2 linked regions of the Azotobacter salinestris genome follow. The protein of the gene in region 1 binds, or shares a complex with, the protein of each later gene. Links are inferred from orthologs where the notes say so. Each region holds a gene or a part of one and is shown in the gene's direction. Other genes may lie near its edges. The genes, in order: GCU53_RS06910 and sdhA.

Region 1 (7,779 bases):
TATCAGCGAGTCGCGGTCCCAGGTGTTGGCCGGCGGATGGTTAATGGTGATCAGCGCGGTATGCCCGTGCTTTTCCACTGTCAGCTTGTGGGTCAGGTCAAAGAGGCCGGAATGGTAGGTTTCTACGGCATGACTCATGGCGTTTTCCTTGAGTGGCGCGGGAAAGAGCTGTGGCCGGATGGTGACGGTCGCTCCAGCGTGCTGCCCTTCTCCAGCGCATGGCGGACGATGATCACTCGCATGATTCCATTGGTGTCTTCGGGGGCTGGTGTGCGTCGCTGTTGTGTACCCGAGGCTCCTGCGGATAAGCGTTCAGCTAGCCGGAGCCGCCGTGACGCTGCAGGACCTCGTCCGGATTTCGAGGCACTGGTCGGTGGCAAAGCGCCTGGCCATCGCACAATAAAAGAAGGGTAGCCTGCGGATGCCCACGGTCCAGCCGGTCGCTGGCCAGCAGTACCATCTGCCGGCTGGCGGTGGATCGAGTGAGCATGTCGGCGAGCTTGAGCTGCAGGGCCTGGAGCTCGGTCGACGGCTTGGCGAATTGTCGGCATCCGCAAGGTAGCCCGGCGCTACCCATGCCACACCGAAGAGCCCCTGGCGATATGAAATCCCCGGTCCATCGCCTCCATGTAGACGAATCCTGGCCTTTCGGACCGATGTGGTTGACTGCAGGAGTGCTGCGCACATCCTCGAGGGGGAAGGGGTATGGGGCGGCAGGGAGCGCCAGCCCCTCTTCCGATCGTTGCGTCCGTGGCGGATGCCTGCGGTATCGGCCGGCACCAGAAAGCAGAGATGCCGCATGCTCCCGCTTCGTCGGTGCAGGTCATGAAAGTTGGCGCATCGGTGCTGCCGGCGCTGAAGGCGAGGGATTTGCTGCCCTGTAGTGCGTAGGTGACCGTTTATGGCTGGCGAAGGTCTGCCCCTGTCGATTCGCAGGTGTTGTTCCTTGGTGAGTCGCGCTCCATCGCTGCTATCCCCGTCTATCGTTGTTATGCGCCATGACCGGGTGACTGGAGGTCGGTGTTCATGGCGACCGAGCAGGTGCTCTGCAGCCGGGATGGATGGGCCTCTTATGTTGTCGTAGCGGCATAGGGGCGGATTTTCATTGTCGGTCCATGCCTTGACTTGGTGGCGGGGCTTCTCTTAGCGTGCCGCGGTCATGTGCAGGAGGGGAAGGTATGGGCAGCGTCGAGGATCGTATCAAGCTGGAGGCATCCTGGAAGGAGGCGCTCCACGACGAGTTCGAGAAGCCCTATATGCAGGAGCTGGGTGATTTTCTGCGGCGGGAGAAGGCTGCCGGCAAGGAGATCTATCCGCCGGGAGCGCTGATTTTCAATGCGCTCGACTCGACGCCTCTGGGGCGGGTCAAGGTGGTGATCATCGGCCAGGACCCTTACCATGGTCCCGGCCAGGCCCATGGCCTGTGCTTCTCGGTGCAGCCGGGCGTGCCTGTACCGCCATCGCTGCAGAACATCTTCAAGGAGCTCAAGCGCGATCTGAACATCGACATGCCGAAGCACGGCTATCTGCAGCGCTGGGCAGAGCAGGGGGTGCTGTTGCTCAACACCTCGCTCACGGTGGAGCGCGGTAATGCCGGCTCGCATGCCGGCATGGGCTGGCAGCGTTTCACCGATCGGGTGATCGAGGTGGTCAGTCAGCGGCGGGAGCATGTGGTGTTCATGCTCTGGGGCTCCCATGCGCAGAGCAAGCGGCGCCTGATCGATTCGAGCAAGCACCTGATCCTCTGCTCGGCGCATCCCTCGCCGCTGTCGGCCCACCGTGGTTTCATCGGCAACGGCCACTTCAGCCGCGCCAATCAGTTTCTCGAGCAGCAGGGGCTGACACCGATCGATTGGCGCCTGCCGGAAGAGCCCTGAGCCCTGAGCCCTGAGCGTGGAGCTATCCTAGCGCTGGGTCTCCAGTTCGTGGTTCAGTTCGTAGGGAAGGTCAAGCAGGTGCAGGGTCGCTCCCTCGGGCGTCCCCAAGGTAATACGGCCATCCTCGACGGCGTCTTCCTGCAGCACGGCGAGCAGTTCTACGCCGTTTTCCGCCAGCGCGGCCAGAGCCACTTCACCGACGCTGGTGCGGTGCACGGGGGAGAACAGTTCGATGCCGGGCGCCGGTGCTTCGCTGCCATCCAGCGTCAGGCGATAGAGACGGCGCTTGAGCTTGCCCAGGTACTGCATGCGCGCGACGATTTCCTGGCCGCTGTAGCAGCCCTTCTTGAAGCTCACGCCACCGACCGCCTGCAGATTGATCATCTGTGGAATGAACAGCTCGCGGGTGGCACCGAAGACCTGGCCGATCCCGGCGCGGATCTGCGCCAGCAACCAGCGTTCCAGCGGGGCTTGGGGCAGACGGCTGGCCAGTTGGATGCGCAGCGTCTCAGCCTGCTCGGCCGGCGCCCAGAGCTCGGCGCGCCCGCCTTCCAGGCGGATGGCGATGAGTGCTCCATTGCGGACGACCCGGCCAGCCTCCGGGGATAGATCCAGGCCCAGGTCGGCGAGGGCGGCATCGCCGCCCACGAGGCCGAAGCGGCTCCAGACACCGCTTTCGTCGCTCAGTTGAGACTTGGAGAAGGCTGCGAACTTCTTCAAATCGGTCTGCTGAGGCTCGATCAGCTCGCTGGCCATGGCCAGGAGAAAGCCGTCCCGGTCGGGGAGGATGCGAAAACTCGAGACCATGCGCCCCTTTGGGGTACAGCGGGTACCGAGACTGGCGCTGCCGTCCTTCAGGTAATTGAGGTTGCAGGTCAGTTGTCCCTGCAGAAATTTATCGGCATCCGGACCACGAACGGCAAGCACACCTTCGTGGATCAGCGGACAGAAGAAAGCGGAGTCGGCCATGAGCATCACTGCAATTGATAAGGAGTAGCTGTCATCATAGAGACCGGTCCATGCCTTGTCAGCGGTGTCGTCGCGTTGCAACGCCGCTATAATGCAGCCTTCTTTCAAGGAACCCATCCCATGGCCGACGATATCGAACTCAACCGACTTTTCTGGCACAGCCGGCGCGGCATGCTGGAGCTGGACGTGCTGCTGGTGCCTTTCGTGAAGGAAGCCTACTCCGCGCTGAATGCCGAGGATCAGGCCCGTTTCCGCAAGCTGCTGAGCTGCGAGGATCAAGACATGTTCGGCTGGTTCATGCGCCGGGAAGAGCCGGCCGATCCCGATTTGCGCCGCATGGTGAACATGATTCTGGATCGTGTCCAACCCAAGTGATGTCTTCGAGTGCCGCTGGCAGCCTTCGCGGCAGTTGCTGGCGGCCTATCTGACTACCCAGGCGCTTGCCCTGGGCTCCCTCGCATTGGCCGATATACCTTCCTGGGGGCGCCTGCTCGGTGGCTCGTTGTGTCTGGCGCATGCGGTCTGGTGCCTGCCCAGGCAGATCCTGCTCTCCCATTCCGCGGCCTTCCGAGGTGTGCGCTGCGCTGCCTGCAGCTGGCAGCTGTGGAGTGTGCGCATGGGCTGGCAGCCCGTGCAGTTGCGGCCGGACAGCCTGGCCCTGCCAATGGCGGTCGTTCTTCGTTTTCGTCTGCCGGGGGAGTGGCAGGTGAGGAGCGTGTGCATCCCGCGCGATGCGCTGGCGCGGGATATCCATCGTCAATTGCGGGTGCGGCTGAGGTTCAGCCGACGTAGGTGGTCGGCACCAGAATAGTGTCGCGGGCTTCGGGCAGCAGGTCCGGATAGTCGAGGGTGTAGTGCAGGCCTCGGCTTTCATGGCGTTGCATGGCCGAGCGGATCATCAGATCGGCAACCAGGGCCAGGTTGCGTAGCTCGATCAGGTCGCGGCTGACCTTGTAGTTGCTGTAGAACTCGTCGATTTCGTCGAGCAGTAGCTTGACTCGGTGCTGCGCGCGCTGCAGGCGCTTGCTGGTGCGTACGATGCCGACATAGTCCCACATAAAGCGCCGCAACTCGTCCCAGTTGTGCGCGATGATCACATCCTCGTCGGAGTCGGTGACCTGACTGGCATCCCAGCTTGGCAGATTGCTCGGCAGCCCGATATCCGCCATCTGTTCAAGCATGTCGAGGGCTGCCGAGCGCGCATAGACGAAACACTCGAGAAGGGAGTTGCTGGCCATGCGGTTGGCGCCATGCAGGCCAGTGAAGCTGGTTTCGCCGATGGCGTAGAGGCCGGGAACGTCGGTCCGTCCATGGTTGTCGACGACGACGCCACCGCAGGTGTAGTGGGCGGCAGGGACCACCGGAATGGGCGCTTGGGTAATGTCGATGCCGAAGTCCAGGCAGCGCTCGTAGACGGTTGGAAAGTGCGACTGGATGAAGGTCGCCGGTTTGTGGCTGATGTCCAGATACACGCAGTCGATCCCGAGTCGCTTCATTTCATGGTCGATGGCGCGTGCGACGACGTCCCGAGGAGCCAGTTCGGCTCGTGGGTCGAAGCGGGGCATGAAGCGCTCGCCGTTGGGCAGCTTGAGCAGCCCGCCCTCGCCGCGCAAGGCTTCGGTGATCAGGAAGTTCTTGGCCTGCGGATGATAAAGGCAGGTCGGGTGGAACTGGTTGAACTCCAGGTTGCCCACTCGGCAGCCGGCGCGCCAGGCCATGGCAATGCCGTCGCCACAGGCGCTGTCGGGATTGCTGGTGTAGAGGTAGACCTTGGCTGCTCCGCCGCAGGCCAGCGCGGTGAAGCGTGCACTGTAGGTGTCGACTTCGCCGCTCTGGCGATTGAGGACGTAGGCTCCGAGACAACGCCTGCCCGGCAGGCCGAGCTTGCTTTCAGTGATCAGGTCGATGGCGACGTGTTGTCCGAGCAGTTCGATGTTCGGTCGCGTTTGTACCTGTGCGAGCAGGGTCTTGAAGATGGCGGCACCGGTGGCATCTGCGGCATGGATGATGCGCCGGTGACTGTGGCCGCCTTCGCGGGTCAGGTGAAATGTGAAACCGCCGTCGTCGCGTGCCGTAGGGTCTTCGCGGGTGAAGGGAACGCCCTGTTCGATCAGCCACTGGATGGCTTCCCGGCTATGCTCCACCGTGAAGCGTACAGCATCTTCCCGGCAGAGGCCGGCGCCGGCGATCAATGTATCCTCGACATGAGACTCTACGGTGTCGGTGTCGTCCAGTACGGCGGCCACGCCGCCTTGAGCCCAGAAGGTCGAGCCATTGGAGAGCTCTCCCTTGCTCAGGATGGCAATGTGCAGGTGGGGCGGCAAGTTGAGTGCCAGGGTCAGGCCGGCCGCGCCGCTGCCAATGATCAGAACATCATGCTGAAAATGTTGGCTCATGTCGAAAAAATCCGGGGAAAACAAAGGCTAGTAGGAGAAAGTCGGGCTTGGCACAATCGCCGACCTGGCCGCAGAGCTGTGAGGGGAACTCTGCACACGTTCAGGAGTCAATAACCGGTTGCAACAGGATGGCATACCGGTTAGGGATGGTCTGAAGTAGTCATGTATTTCTGGCTGACTTCAGCCCCCCGCCGACTTTGAAAGCGGAGAATCGATCAAAAACGATCAGATCACCCGCTCGTTTCTGCGTTTTTTAGCTGCCGCGAGCACGTCGCAGCAACCGTTTCCCGCATTACAGGCGCACCTCTCCTGCATTCGCCAGTAAATATCGGCGCGCCATCCACAGATTCGACAAGGCGAACAGCGTCACCAACTGTGACGTGTTTTTGGCCAATCCCCGGAAGCGCACCTTGGTGTAGCCAAACTGGCGCTTGATCACGCGGAACGGATGTTCGACCTTGGCTCGTACCTGGGCCTTGGCCTTCTCGATCTTGCGGATCGCTTTGTATAAGGCGCTACGCTTGCCATGCTTCTTGTAGGTACTGCGCCGGGCCGCGACCTGCCAGATGACCTGCCGACCTTCATGCTCGGGGCGCTTCTCTACGCCGGTATAGCCCGCATCGGCACTCACTACGTTTTCCTCGCCATGCAGCAGTTGGTCGACTTGGGTGACATCTGCCACGTTGGCTGCCGTGACCACCACGCTGTGCACCAGACCCGACTCAGCGTCGGCACCAATGTGAGCTTTTGCGCCGAAGTAGTACTGGTTGCCCTTCTTCGTCGAGTGCATTTCCGGGTCGCGCTTGCCGTCCTTGTTCTTCGTCGAGCTCGGCGCATGGATCAGGGTGGCGTCGACAATGGTGCCCTGGCGCAGCGACAGTCCGCGCTCGCCCAGATAGCCGTTGATCACCTCCAGTATTCCCCCGGCCAGTTCGTGCTTCTCCAGCAGGCGACGGAAGTTGAGGAGGGTCGTTTCGTCCGGGATGCGCTCCAGGCTCAGGCCGGCGAACTGGCGCAGGAGAGTGGTTTCGTACAGCGCTTCCTCCATCGCCGGATCGCTGTAGCCGAACCAGTTCTGCATCAGGTGCACGCGCAGCATGGCTGCCAGCGGGTAGGCGGGCCGACCGCCTTCGCCCTTGGGATAGTAGGGCTCGATCAGGGCGATCAGCCCCTGCCACGGCACCACCTGGTCCATCTCGAGCAGGAAGCGCTCGCGGCGGGTCTGCTTGCGCTTGCCGGCATACTCGGCATCGGCGAAGGACAGTTGCTTCATCGGGAAACTCGGACAAGGGAGCGGGTGTATTTCACCAGAATCGGGAAGTCTTTTTCAGGATTTCCTTAGCGACAGTGAAAGCTCAGAGAGGAGCAGGGCTAGCCCAGTGAGTGACTATTCCCATTGCGGGTAGTTCAGGTTACTTGATCCATTCGGAGTTGTTCGCTTTCTGCGGGAGGCCGCGCTTGGGGGGGGAACTTTTGCTTAATACCCGTGTCAATGGAAACAAGGTGATCCGGCGTCTGATGCTATGCCCCCTAGGGTTTAACGAGGAGTACTCATGTTAAACCAGGAGCAGGATCAGCAATTGGTCGAGCGGGTGCAGCGTGGTGACAGGCGAGCATTCGATTTGCTGGTGTTGAAATACCAGCACAAGATTCTCGGTTTGATCGTGCGTTTCGTGCATGATGCCCATGAGGCTCAGGATGTCGCTCAGGAGGCTTTCATCAAGGCCTATCGTGCGCTAGGCAATTTTCGCGGTGACAGCGCTTTCTATACGTGGCTGTACCGTATTGCCATCAATACTGCGAAGAATCATCTGGTGGCTCGTGGGCGACGTCCTCCCGACAGCGATGTGAACGCAGGGGATGCCGAGTTTTATGAGGGTGATCATGCTCTCAAGGATATCGAGTCGCCGGAGCGCTCTTTGCTGCGAGATGAAATAGAGGCCACGGTGCATCGAACCATCCAGCAACTGCCGGAAGATCTGCGTACGGCACTGACGCTGCGCGAATTCGATGGGTTGAGTTACGAAGATATTGCCAGTGTCATGCAATGTCCGGTTGGAACTGTACGTTCACGCATCTTTCGAGCGCGTGAGGCAATAGACAAAGCGCTGCAGCCATTACTGCAGGAAACCTGAGACTGCGGCCGTCTGCCGAGAGAGGTATCGTCATGAGTCGAGAAGCCCTGTATGAATCGCTGTCCGCAGTGATGGATGACGAGGCGGACGAGGTGGAGTTGCATCGTGTGCTCGCTGCCAGCAGGGATGATGCCGAGTTGCGCGCTACTTGGTCGCGTTATCAGTTGGCGCGCGCGGCCATGCACAAGGAGTTGTTGGAGACGCGTTTGGATATTGCTGCTGGTGTCTCGGCCGCCCTGGCCGCAGAGGCGGCACCCAAAGCCCGGATCTTCTCGTGGGGAGTGGTTGGTCGCATAGCGGTAGCGGCTTCGGTGACTGTCGCGGTGCTGGCGGGCGTTCGTCTGTATAACCAGAGCGAGATGAGTGGTACCGAACTAGCCCAGCATGCGCCGCAACCCTCCC
Region 2 (8,074 bases), 820 kb from region 1 along the record:
CGATGCGGTTGGCCGGGACCATGATCAGGTACTCGAACAGGGCGATTCCCCAGCTTATGAGGGCGGCAATGACCCAGGGCTTGCTGTTGAGAGTGCGTAGATGGCCATACCAGGCAAAGGTCATGAAGATGTTCGAAAGGCTGAGCAGCAGCGCAGTTTGCAGCCAGATCGGCATGAAGGGCGGCTCCGGAAGGGATGGCAGCGACGGAACGAGGGGGGAGGGGCGTCGGCCGAGGGGGGCTTAGCAGCTCATCGGGTGCAGCGGTAGGATATCCGACCTTCCACGGAAGTTGCTCTGGTTGCGAGGTCCTATCATGAAATGTCGAGCGGGCTGTGGTGCCTGTTGCATTGCTCCTTCCATCAGTTCTCCGATCCCGGGCATGCCGCAGGGCAAGCCGGCAGGCGAGCGTTGCCTGCACCTCTCGGAGGACAATCTATGCATACTGTTCGGTCAGTTGGGACGGCCGCTGGTCTGTTCCGCCTTCGGTGCGGATGAGGCGGTCTGCGGCAGCAGTCAGGAAGAGGCATTGCAGTTGCTCGCCTGGCTGGAGCAGGAAACGCGCTGAGGCAGATCCGCTTGCGCCCCCGTGTTGATCAAATCGGCAGCACATGAGAGCACGAATAAAAAAGGCTGCGTAAGAACGCAGCCTTTTTTCCGCCGGGCGGGAAAGCGATTAGCGCTTTTCCACCGGGACGTAGTCGCGCTTCTCGTAGCCGGTATACAGCTGGCGCGGACGGCCAATCTTGTACGGGCCGGAGAGCATTTCCTTCCAGTGCGAGATCCAGCCCACGGTACGTGCCAGGGCGAAGATCACAGTGAACATGCTGGTCGGAATGCCGATCGCCTTGAGAATGATGCCCGAATAGAAGTCGACGTTCGGGTAGAGGTTGCGCTCCTTGAAATAAGGATCGTTGCGCGCAATCTCTTCCAGCTTCATGGCCAGTTCCAGCTGGGGATCGTTGATGCCCAGTTCGGACAGCACTTCGTCGCAGGTCTGCTTCATGACCTTGGCGCGCGGGTCGAAGTTCTTGTAGACGCGATGGCCAAAGCCCATCAGCTTGAACGGATCGTTCTTGTCCTTGGCCTTGGCCACGAACTTCTCGATGTTGGAGACATCGCCGATCTCGTCGAGCATGGTCAGCACGGCTTCGTTGGCGCCGCCGTGTGCCGGTCCCCACAGGGCCGCGATGCCGGCAGCGATACAGGCGAACGGGTTGGCACCCGAGGAGCCGGCCAGACGCACGGTGGAGGTCGAGGCGTTCTGCTCGTGGTCCGCATGCAGAACGAAGATGCGATCCATGGCCTTGGCCAGAACCGGGCTGATCGGCTTCACTTCACAGGGGGTGTTGAACATCATGTGCAGGAAGTTTTCCGCGTAATCCAGATCGTTGCGCGGATACATCAGCGGCTGGCCGAGAGAGTACTTGTAAACCATGGCGGCCAGAGTCGGCATCTTGGCTACCAGGCGAATTGCGGAGATCTCGCGATGCTGCGGATCATTGATGTCCAGCGAGTCGTGATAGAAGGCGGAGAGGGCTCCGACAACACCACACATGACGGCCATCGGGTGAGCGTCGCGGCGGAAACCGTTGAGGAAGTTCTTCAGCTGCTCATGAACCATGGTGTGGTTCTTGATATTGTTGACGAACTTCGCTTTCTGATCGGCGTTGGGCAGTTCGCCGTTCAGCAGCAGATAACAAGTCTCGAGATAATCGGAATTTTCCGCGAGTTGTTCGATCGGATAACCACGGTGCAACAGAATGCCATTGTCGCCGTCGATATAGGTAATCTTCGATTCGCAGGAGGCAGTAGACATGAAGCCAGGATCGAAGGTGAATTGGCCCGTCGAGGTCAGACCACGTACATCAATCACATCGGGACCGACAGTACCGGTCAACATGGGCAGTTCAACGGGAGCCTTGCCCTCGATGATCAACTGCGCTTTTTTGTCAGCCATGAGTGGCCTCCTTTTTGAGCTTTCTGCTAGGTATCGTCGGCGGGTCCCACATGTGCGGGGCCGCCTCTATCTATAGAGCGTCACTATAGGGGTGACGAGTCTGAAAGCAATCTGCACCAAAGTAGTAGTGGTGCGTTCGTTTCAGAACGGGTTGCACGCGAAAAAAGAAACTATTTACGTGATTAATAGCCATCGTGCAATCACTACTTTGTTGAGGGTGCTTGCGTTGTCATTAGTACCCTAACTGTCTATACTCGGCAACCGACCGCCAGGGGCTTTGAAGCCGCGTATTCTGGAGGTTGCCGCTCTCTGGGTGGTGGGTACCTGACCAGTGCACATCCCAACAACTTCGCCCTGCTCGCCAGGGCTCTCACAGTGAATGAAAGCCGTGAAAAGCCAACGACCTGTAAACCTAGACCTTAGGACAATCAAACTTCCTGTCACTGCTTACACGTCCATTCTTCACCGTATCTCTGGTGTCATCCTCTTCCTGGGAATTGTCGTGCTGCTGTCCTGGCTCGACAAGTCTCTGTCGTCGGAGGAAGGCTTCGAGCAGGTGAAGGGGTATCTGGCCAGTCCGCTGGTCAAGCTGGTGGCATGGGGCTTGGTGTCCGCATTGCTGTACCACCTGGTGGCCGGCGTGCGCCATCTGATCATGGATATGGGCATCGGTGAAACGCTGGAAGGCGGCACCAAGGGCTCGAAAATCGTTATCGGCGTTTCGGTGGCGCTGATCCTGCTGTCGGGGGTTTGGATATGGTAACTAATGTCACGAATTTCTCGCGCTCGGGCCTCTATGACTGGATGGCCCAGCGTGTCTCCGCGGTCATTCTCGCGGCATATACCCTCTTCCTGCTGGGTTACCTGTTCTTCAGCTCGGATCTGACCTACGGCGAATGGCATGGCCTGTTCTCCAGCACCGGCATGCGGATCTTCAGTCTGCTGGCTCTCGTCGCACTGAGCGTACATGCTTGGGTCGGCATGTGGACCATCTCGACTGACTACCTGACTCCGATGGCGCTGGGCAAACTGGCGACCGTTGTGCGTTTCCTTTTCCAGGCCGCGTGTGGCATCGCCATGTTCGCGTTTTTCGTCTGGGGTGTGCAGATTCTTTGGGGTATCTGATTCATGGCTAACATTCGTACGCTTTCCTTCGACGCAATCATCGTCGGCGGTGGTGGTGCTGGCATGCGTGCTGCTCTGCAACTGGCTCAGGGCGGCCACAAGACTGCAGTAGTCACCAAGGTATTTCCGACCCGTTCACACACCGTGTCCGCCCAGGGCGGCATCACCTGCGCCATCGCCTCGGCCGACCCGAACGACGATTGGCGCTGGCACATGTACGACACCGTCAAGGGCTCCGACTACATCGGTGACCAGGACGCCATCGAATACATGTGCTCGGTCGGCCCCGAAGCCGTATTCGAACTCGAGCACATGGGGCTGCCGTTCTCCCGTACCGAAACCGGCCGCATCTACCAGCGTCCGTTCGGTGGCCAGTCCAAGGACTATGGCAACGGCGGCCAGGCTGCCCGTACCTGCGCAGCTGCCGACCGTACCGGCCACGCGCTGCTGCACACCCTGTATCAGGGCAACTTGAAGAACAACACCACGTTCCTCAACGAGTGGTACGCGGTCGATCTGGTGAAGAACCAGGACGGCGCCGTGGTCGGCATCATCGCCATCTGCATCGAAACCGGCGAAACCGTCTACATCCGCTGCAAGGCCGTGGTTCTGGCCACCGGCGGCGCCGGTCGCATCTACGCCTCGACCACCAACGCTCTGATCAACACCGGTGACGGCGTGGGCATGGCCCTGCGTGCTGGCGTGCCGGTGCAGGACATCGAGATGTGGCAGTTCCACCCGACCGGTATCGCTGGTGCCGGTGTGCTGGTGACCGAAGGCTGCCGCGGCGAAGGTGGCTACCTGATCAACAAGCACGGCGAGCGTTTCATGGAGCGTTATGCTCCGAACGCGAAGGACCTTGCCGGTCGTGACGTCGTCGCCCGCTCCATGGTCAAGGAAATCATCGCCGGCAACGGTTGTGGTCCGGATGGCGACCATGTGCTGCTGAAGCTCGACCACCTCGGCGAGGAAGTGCTGCACAGCCGCCTGCCCGGCATCTGCGAACTGTCCAAGACCTTCGCCCATGTCGATCCGGTGACTGCCCCGGTTCCGGTCGTGCCGACCTGCCACTACATGATGGGTGGCGTGGCCACCAACATCCACGGCCAGGCCATCACCCAGGACGCCAACGGCAACGACAAGATCATCGAAGGTCTGTTCGCCGTGGGTGAAGTGGCATGCGTGTCCGTACACGGCGCCAACCGTCTGGGCGGCAACTCGCTGCTCGACCTGGTCGTGTTCGGCCGTGCCGCCGGTCTGCATCTGGAGAAGGCACTCAAGGAAGGCATCGAGTACCGTGGTGCTTCCGAGTCCGACCTGGACGAGTCCCTCAAGCGCCTGTCCGGCGTGAACGAGCGCAGCACTGGCGAAGAAGTCGCTCCCCTGCGCAAAGAGCTGCAGAACTGCATGCAGAACTACTTCGGTGTGTTCCGTACCGGCGAATACATGCAGAAGGGTATCGCCCAGCTGGCCGAGCTGCGTGATCGCATCGCTCAAGTCAAGATCAACGACAAGAGCCAGGCGTTCAACACCGCTCGCATCGAAGCTCTCGAGCTGCAGAACCTGCTCGAAGTGGCCGAGGCCACTGCGATCGCTGCGGAAGCTCGCAAGGAATCCCGTGGCGCCCACGCCCGTGAGGACTTCGAAGAGCGCGACGACAAGGAATGGCTGTGCCACACCCTGTACTTCCCGGGTGAGAAGCGCGTGACCAAGCGTGCTGTCAACTTCGCGCCGAAGACCGTTCCGGTGTTTGAACCCAAAGTGCGTACTTATTAAGGGTTATCGATATGTCGCTGCCCAAGACATTGCAAGTTAGCGTTTATCGCTACAACCCGGAGCAGGACTCTGCTCCCTACATGCAGAACCTGAACATTGACATCGACGGCAAGGATCTTATGGTCCTCGATGTCCTGGCCCTGATCAAGGAGCGTGACGGCAGCTTCTCCTACCGCCGCTCCTGCCGCGAAGGTGTCTGCGGCTCCGATGGCATGAATCTGAATGGCAAGAACGGCCTGGCCTGCATCACCCCGCTGTCCAGCGTGGTGACTGACGGCAAGCTGGTTATCCGCCCGCTGCCCGGCCTGCCGGTCATCCGCGACCTGGTCGTGGACATGAGCATCTTCTACAAGCAGTACGAAAAGGTGCAGCCTTACCTGCAAAACAATACTCCCGCCCCGGCCATCGAGCGTCTGCAGAGCCCGGAAGAGCGTGAGAAGCTGGACGGTCTCTACGAGTGCATCCTGTGCGCTTGCTGCTCGACCTCCTGCCCGTCTTTCTGGTGGAACCCGGACAAGTTCCTCGGTCCCGCTGCACTGCTGCAGGCTTATCGCTTCCTGGCCGACAGTCGTGACACCAAGACCCAGGACCGTCTGGCTGCCATGGACGACCCGTTCAGCGTATTCCGTTGCCGCGGCATCATGAACTGTGTGTATGTCTGCCCGAAAGGCCTGAACCCGACCAAGGCCATCGGTCACGTGCGCGACATGCTGCTGCGTAGCGGTACCTGATCGGTTCTTGGCAATACCGTATACCTGCGGCGTCGGGAGCGATCCTGGCGCCGCAGTCGAAGATGGATCCGCAGCTCATGAAGCCGCGCTCCTATGAAGAATTTGACTAGCAGGGGCATCCGGGCAGGCGTCCGGACTATCTGTGGGATCCGTAGTGGCTTTACCAAAGTCGCTGCTTCATGACTTTGGAACGACCATGTGCGGCTCACGCCGATGGTGTCCCCTCACAAGGGTGACCAAGCATGCAAGATAGCGTTATGCAACGCATGTGGAACAGTGCCCACCTTTCCGGTGGAAATGCTGCTTATGTGGAAGAGCTCTACGAGCTTTACCTGCACGACCCCAACGCTGTGCCCGAAGAGTGGCGCACCTATTTCGAGAAACTGCCCGCCGAAGCCGGCACCTCCTCCGACGTTCCACACGCTCCCGTCCGCGACCAGTTCGTTCTGTTGGCCAAGAACCAGCGTCGCGCACAGCCGGTCGCAACCTCCAGCGTAAGCACCGAACACGAGAAGAAGCAGGTCGAAGTCCTGCGTCTGATCCAGGCCTACCGCATGCGCGGCCATCAGGCCTCGCAACTGGACCCGCTCGGTCTTTGGCAGCGCACCGCGCCCTCCGATCTGTCGATCACTCATTACGGGCTGACCAACGCCGATCTGGACACCACCTTCCGCACCGGCGAACTCTACATCGGTAAGGAAGAAGCGACCCTACGCGAAATCCTGCAGGCATTGCAGGAGACATATTGCCGCACTATCGGCGCCGAGTTCACCCATATCGTCGATTCCGAGCAGCGCAACTGGTTCGCCCAGCGCATGGAGAGCGTGCGTGGTCGCCCGGTTTACTCCAAAGAGGTGAAAGGCCACCTCCTCGAGCGCCTGACCGCTGCCGAAGGCCTGGAGAAGTACCTGGGCACCAAGTACCCGGGCACCAAGCGTTTCGGTCTGGAAGGCGGCGAGAGCCTGGTTCCGGTTGTCGACGAGATCATCCAGCGCTCCGGCTCCTACGGCACCAAGGAAGTCGTCATCGGCATGGCCCACCGCGGCCGTCTGAACCTGCTGGTCAATGCGCTGGGCAAGAACCCGCGCGACCTGTTCGACGAGTTCGAAGGCAAGAAGATGGTCGAGCTGGGCTCCGGTGACGTGAAGTACCACCAGGGCTTCTCCTCCAACGTGATGACCCCGGGTGGCGAAGTGCACCTGGCCATGGCATTCAACCCGTCGCACCTGGAAATCGTCTCCCCAGTGGTCGAAGGCTCCGTGCGTGCCCGTCAGGACCGTCGTGGCGACGCTATCGGCGACAAGGTGGTACCGATCTCCATCCACGGCGACTCGGCCTTCGCCGGTCAAGGCGTGGTGATGGAAACCTTCCAGATGTCGCAGATCCGCGGCTACAAGACGGGCGGTACCATCCACATCGTGGTCAACAACCAGGTTGGCTTCACCACCAGCAACCCGGCCGATACCCGCTCCACCGAGTACTGCACCGATCCGGCGAAGATGATTCAGGCACCGGTCCTGCACGTCAACGGCGACGATCCTGAAGCCGTGCTGTTCGTAACTCAGCTGGCCGTCGACTACCGCATGCAATTCAAGCGCGACGTGGTCATCGATCTGGTTTGCTACCGCCGTCGCGGCCACAACGAGGCCGACGAGCCGAGCGGCACCCAGCCGCTGATGTACCAGAAGATCGCCAAGCAGCGCACCACCCGCGAGCTGTACGCCGATGCCCTGGTCAAGGAAGGCAGCCTGAGCCAGGAAGAAGTCCAGGCCAAGGGTGACGAGTACCGTACCGCGCTGGACAACGGTCAGCACGTGCTCAAGAGCCTGGTCAAGGAGCCGAACACCGAGCTGTTCGTCGACTGGACCCCGTACCTGGGCCACGCCTGGACTGCTCGTCACGACACCAGCTTCGACCTGAAGACCCTGCAGGAGCTGAACGCCAAGCTGCTGCAGATCCCGGAAGGTTTCGTCGTGCAGCGCCAGGTCGCCAAGATCCTCGAGGATCGCGACCGTATGGGCGTCGGCGCCATGCCGATCAACTGGGGCTGCGCCGAGACCCTGGCCTACGCCACCTTGTTGAAGGAAGGCCATCCGGTGCGCATCACTGGCCAGGACGTCGGTCGTGGCACCTTCTCGCACCGCCATGCCGTGCTGCACAACCAGAAGGACGCCAGCCGCTACATCCCGCTGCAGAACCTCTATGAGGGGCAGCCGACGTTCGAGCTGTACGACTCCTTCCTTTCGGAAGAGGCGGTGCTCGCCTTCGAATACGGCTACGCCACTACCACGCCGAACGCGCTGGTGATCTGGGAAGCCCAGTTCGGTGACTTCGCCAACGGTGCCCAGGTGGTGATCGACCAGTTCATCAGCAGCGGCGAGACCAAGTGGGGCCGTCTGTGCGGCCTGACCATGCTGCTGCCGCACGGCTACGAAGGTCAGGGGCCGGAGCACTCCTCCGCCCGTCTGGAGCGCTACCTGCAGC

The links.
Region 2: the proteins of GCU53_RS06910 (region 1) and sdhA are in contact, whole or in part, in a crystal structure (PDB 6C12), measured with the Escherichia coli proteins. The link is inferred for Azotobacter salinestris from one-to-one orthologs.

What each region holds. Positions count from the first base shown.
Region 1 is NZ_CP045302.1:1,467,942-1,475,720, reverse strand. Bases 1,934-4,593 are described here. They hold GCU53_RS06910 (FAD assembly factor SdhE), read left to right. Parts: upstream 1,934-2,966; coding sequence 2,967-3,221; downstream 3,222-4,593. Other genes in these bases: nadB (L-aspartate oxidase), read right to left, coding at 3,626-4,593; GCU53_RS06905 (protein YgfX), read left to right, coding at 3,205-3,657; ygfZ (CAF17-like 4Fe-4S cluster assembly/insertion protein YgfZ), read right to left, coding at 1,934-2,846. In the rest of the region: GCU53_RS06930 (enoyl-CoA hydratase), read right to left, coding at 1-138; GCU53_RS26760 (acyl-CoA dehydrogenase family protein), read right to left, coding at 317-577; ung (uracil-DNA glycosylase), read left to right, coding at 1,179-1,877; more of ygfZ, read right to left, coding at 1,905-1,933; more of nadB, read right to left, coding at 4,594-5,242; GCU53_RS06895 (IS5 family transposase), read right to left, coding at 5,535-6,515; rpoE (RNA polymerase sigma factor RpoE/AlgU), read left to right, coding at 6,796-7,377; GCU53_RS06885 (sigma-E factor negative regulatory protein), read left to right, coding at 7,410-7,779. UniProt on the Escherichia coli protein: An FAD assembly protein, which accelerates covalent attachment of the cofactor into other proteins.
Region 2 is NZ_CP045302.1:645,991-654,064, reverse strand. The notes cover bases 2,518-5,472. They hold sdhA (succinate dehydrogenase flavoprotein subunit), read left to right. Parts: upstream 2,518-3,086; coding sequence 3,087-4,859; downstream 4,860-5,472. Other genes in these bases: GCU53_RS02965 (succinate dehydrogenase iron-sulfur subunit), read left to right, coding at 4,871-5,472; sdhD (succinate dehydrogenase, hydrophobic membrane anchor protein), read left to right, coding at 2,715-3,083; sdhC (succinate dehydrogenase, cytochrome b556 subunit), read left to right, coding at 2,518-2,721. Also shown: GCU53_RS02995 (DMT family protein), read right to left, coding at 1-175; GCU53_RS02990 (YkgJ family cysteine cluster protein), read left to right, coding at 315-566; gltA (citrate synthase), read right to left, coding at 675-1,958; more of sdhC, read left to right, coding at 2,338-2,517; more of GCU53_RS02965, read left to right, coding at 5,473-5,590; GCU53_RS02960 (2-oxoglutarate dehydrogenase E1 component), read left to right, coding at 5,833-8,074. UniProt on the Escherichia coli protein: Two distinct, membrane-bound, FAD-containing enzymes are responsible for the catalysis of fumarate and succinate interconversion; the fumarate reductase is used in anaerobic growth, and the succinate dehydrogenase is used in aerobic growth.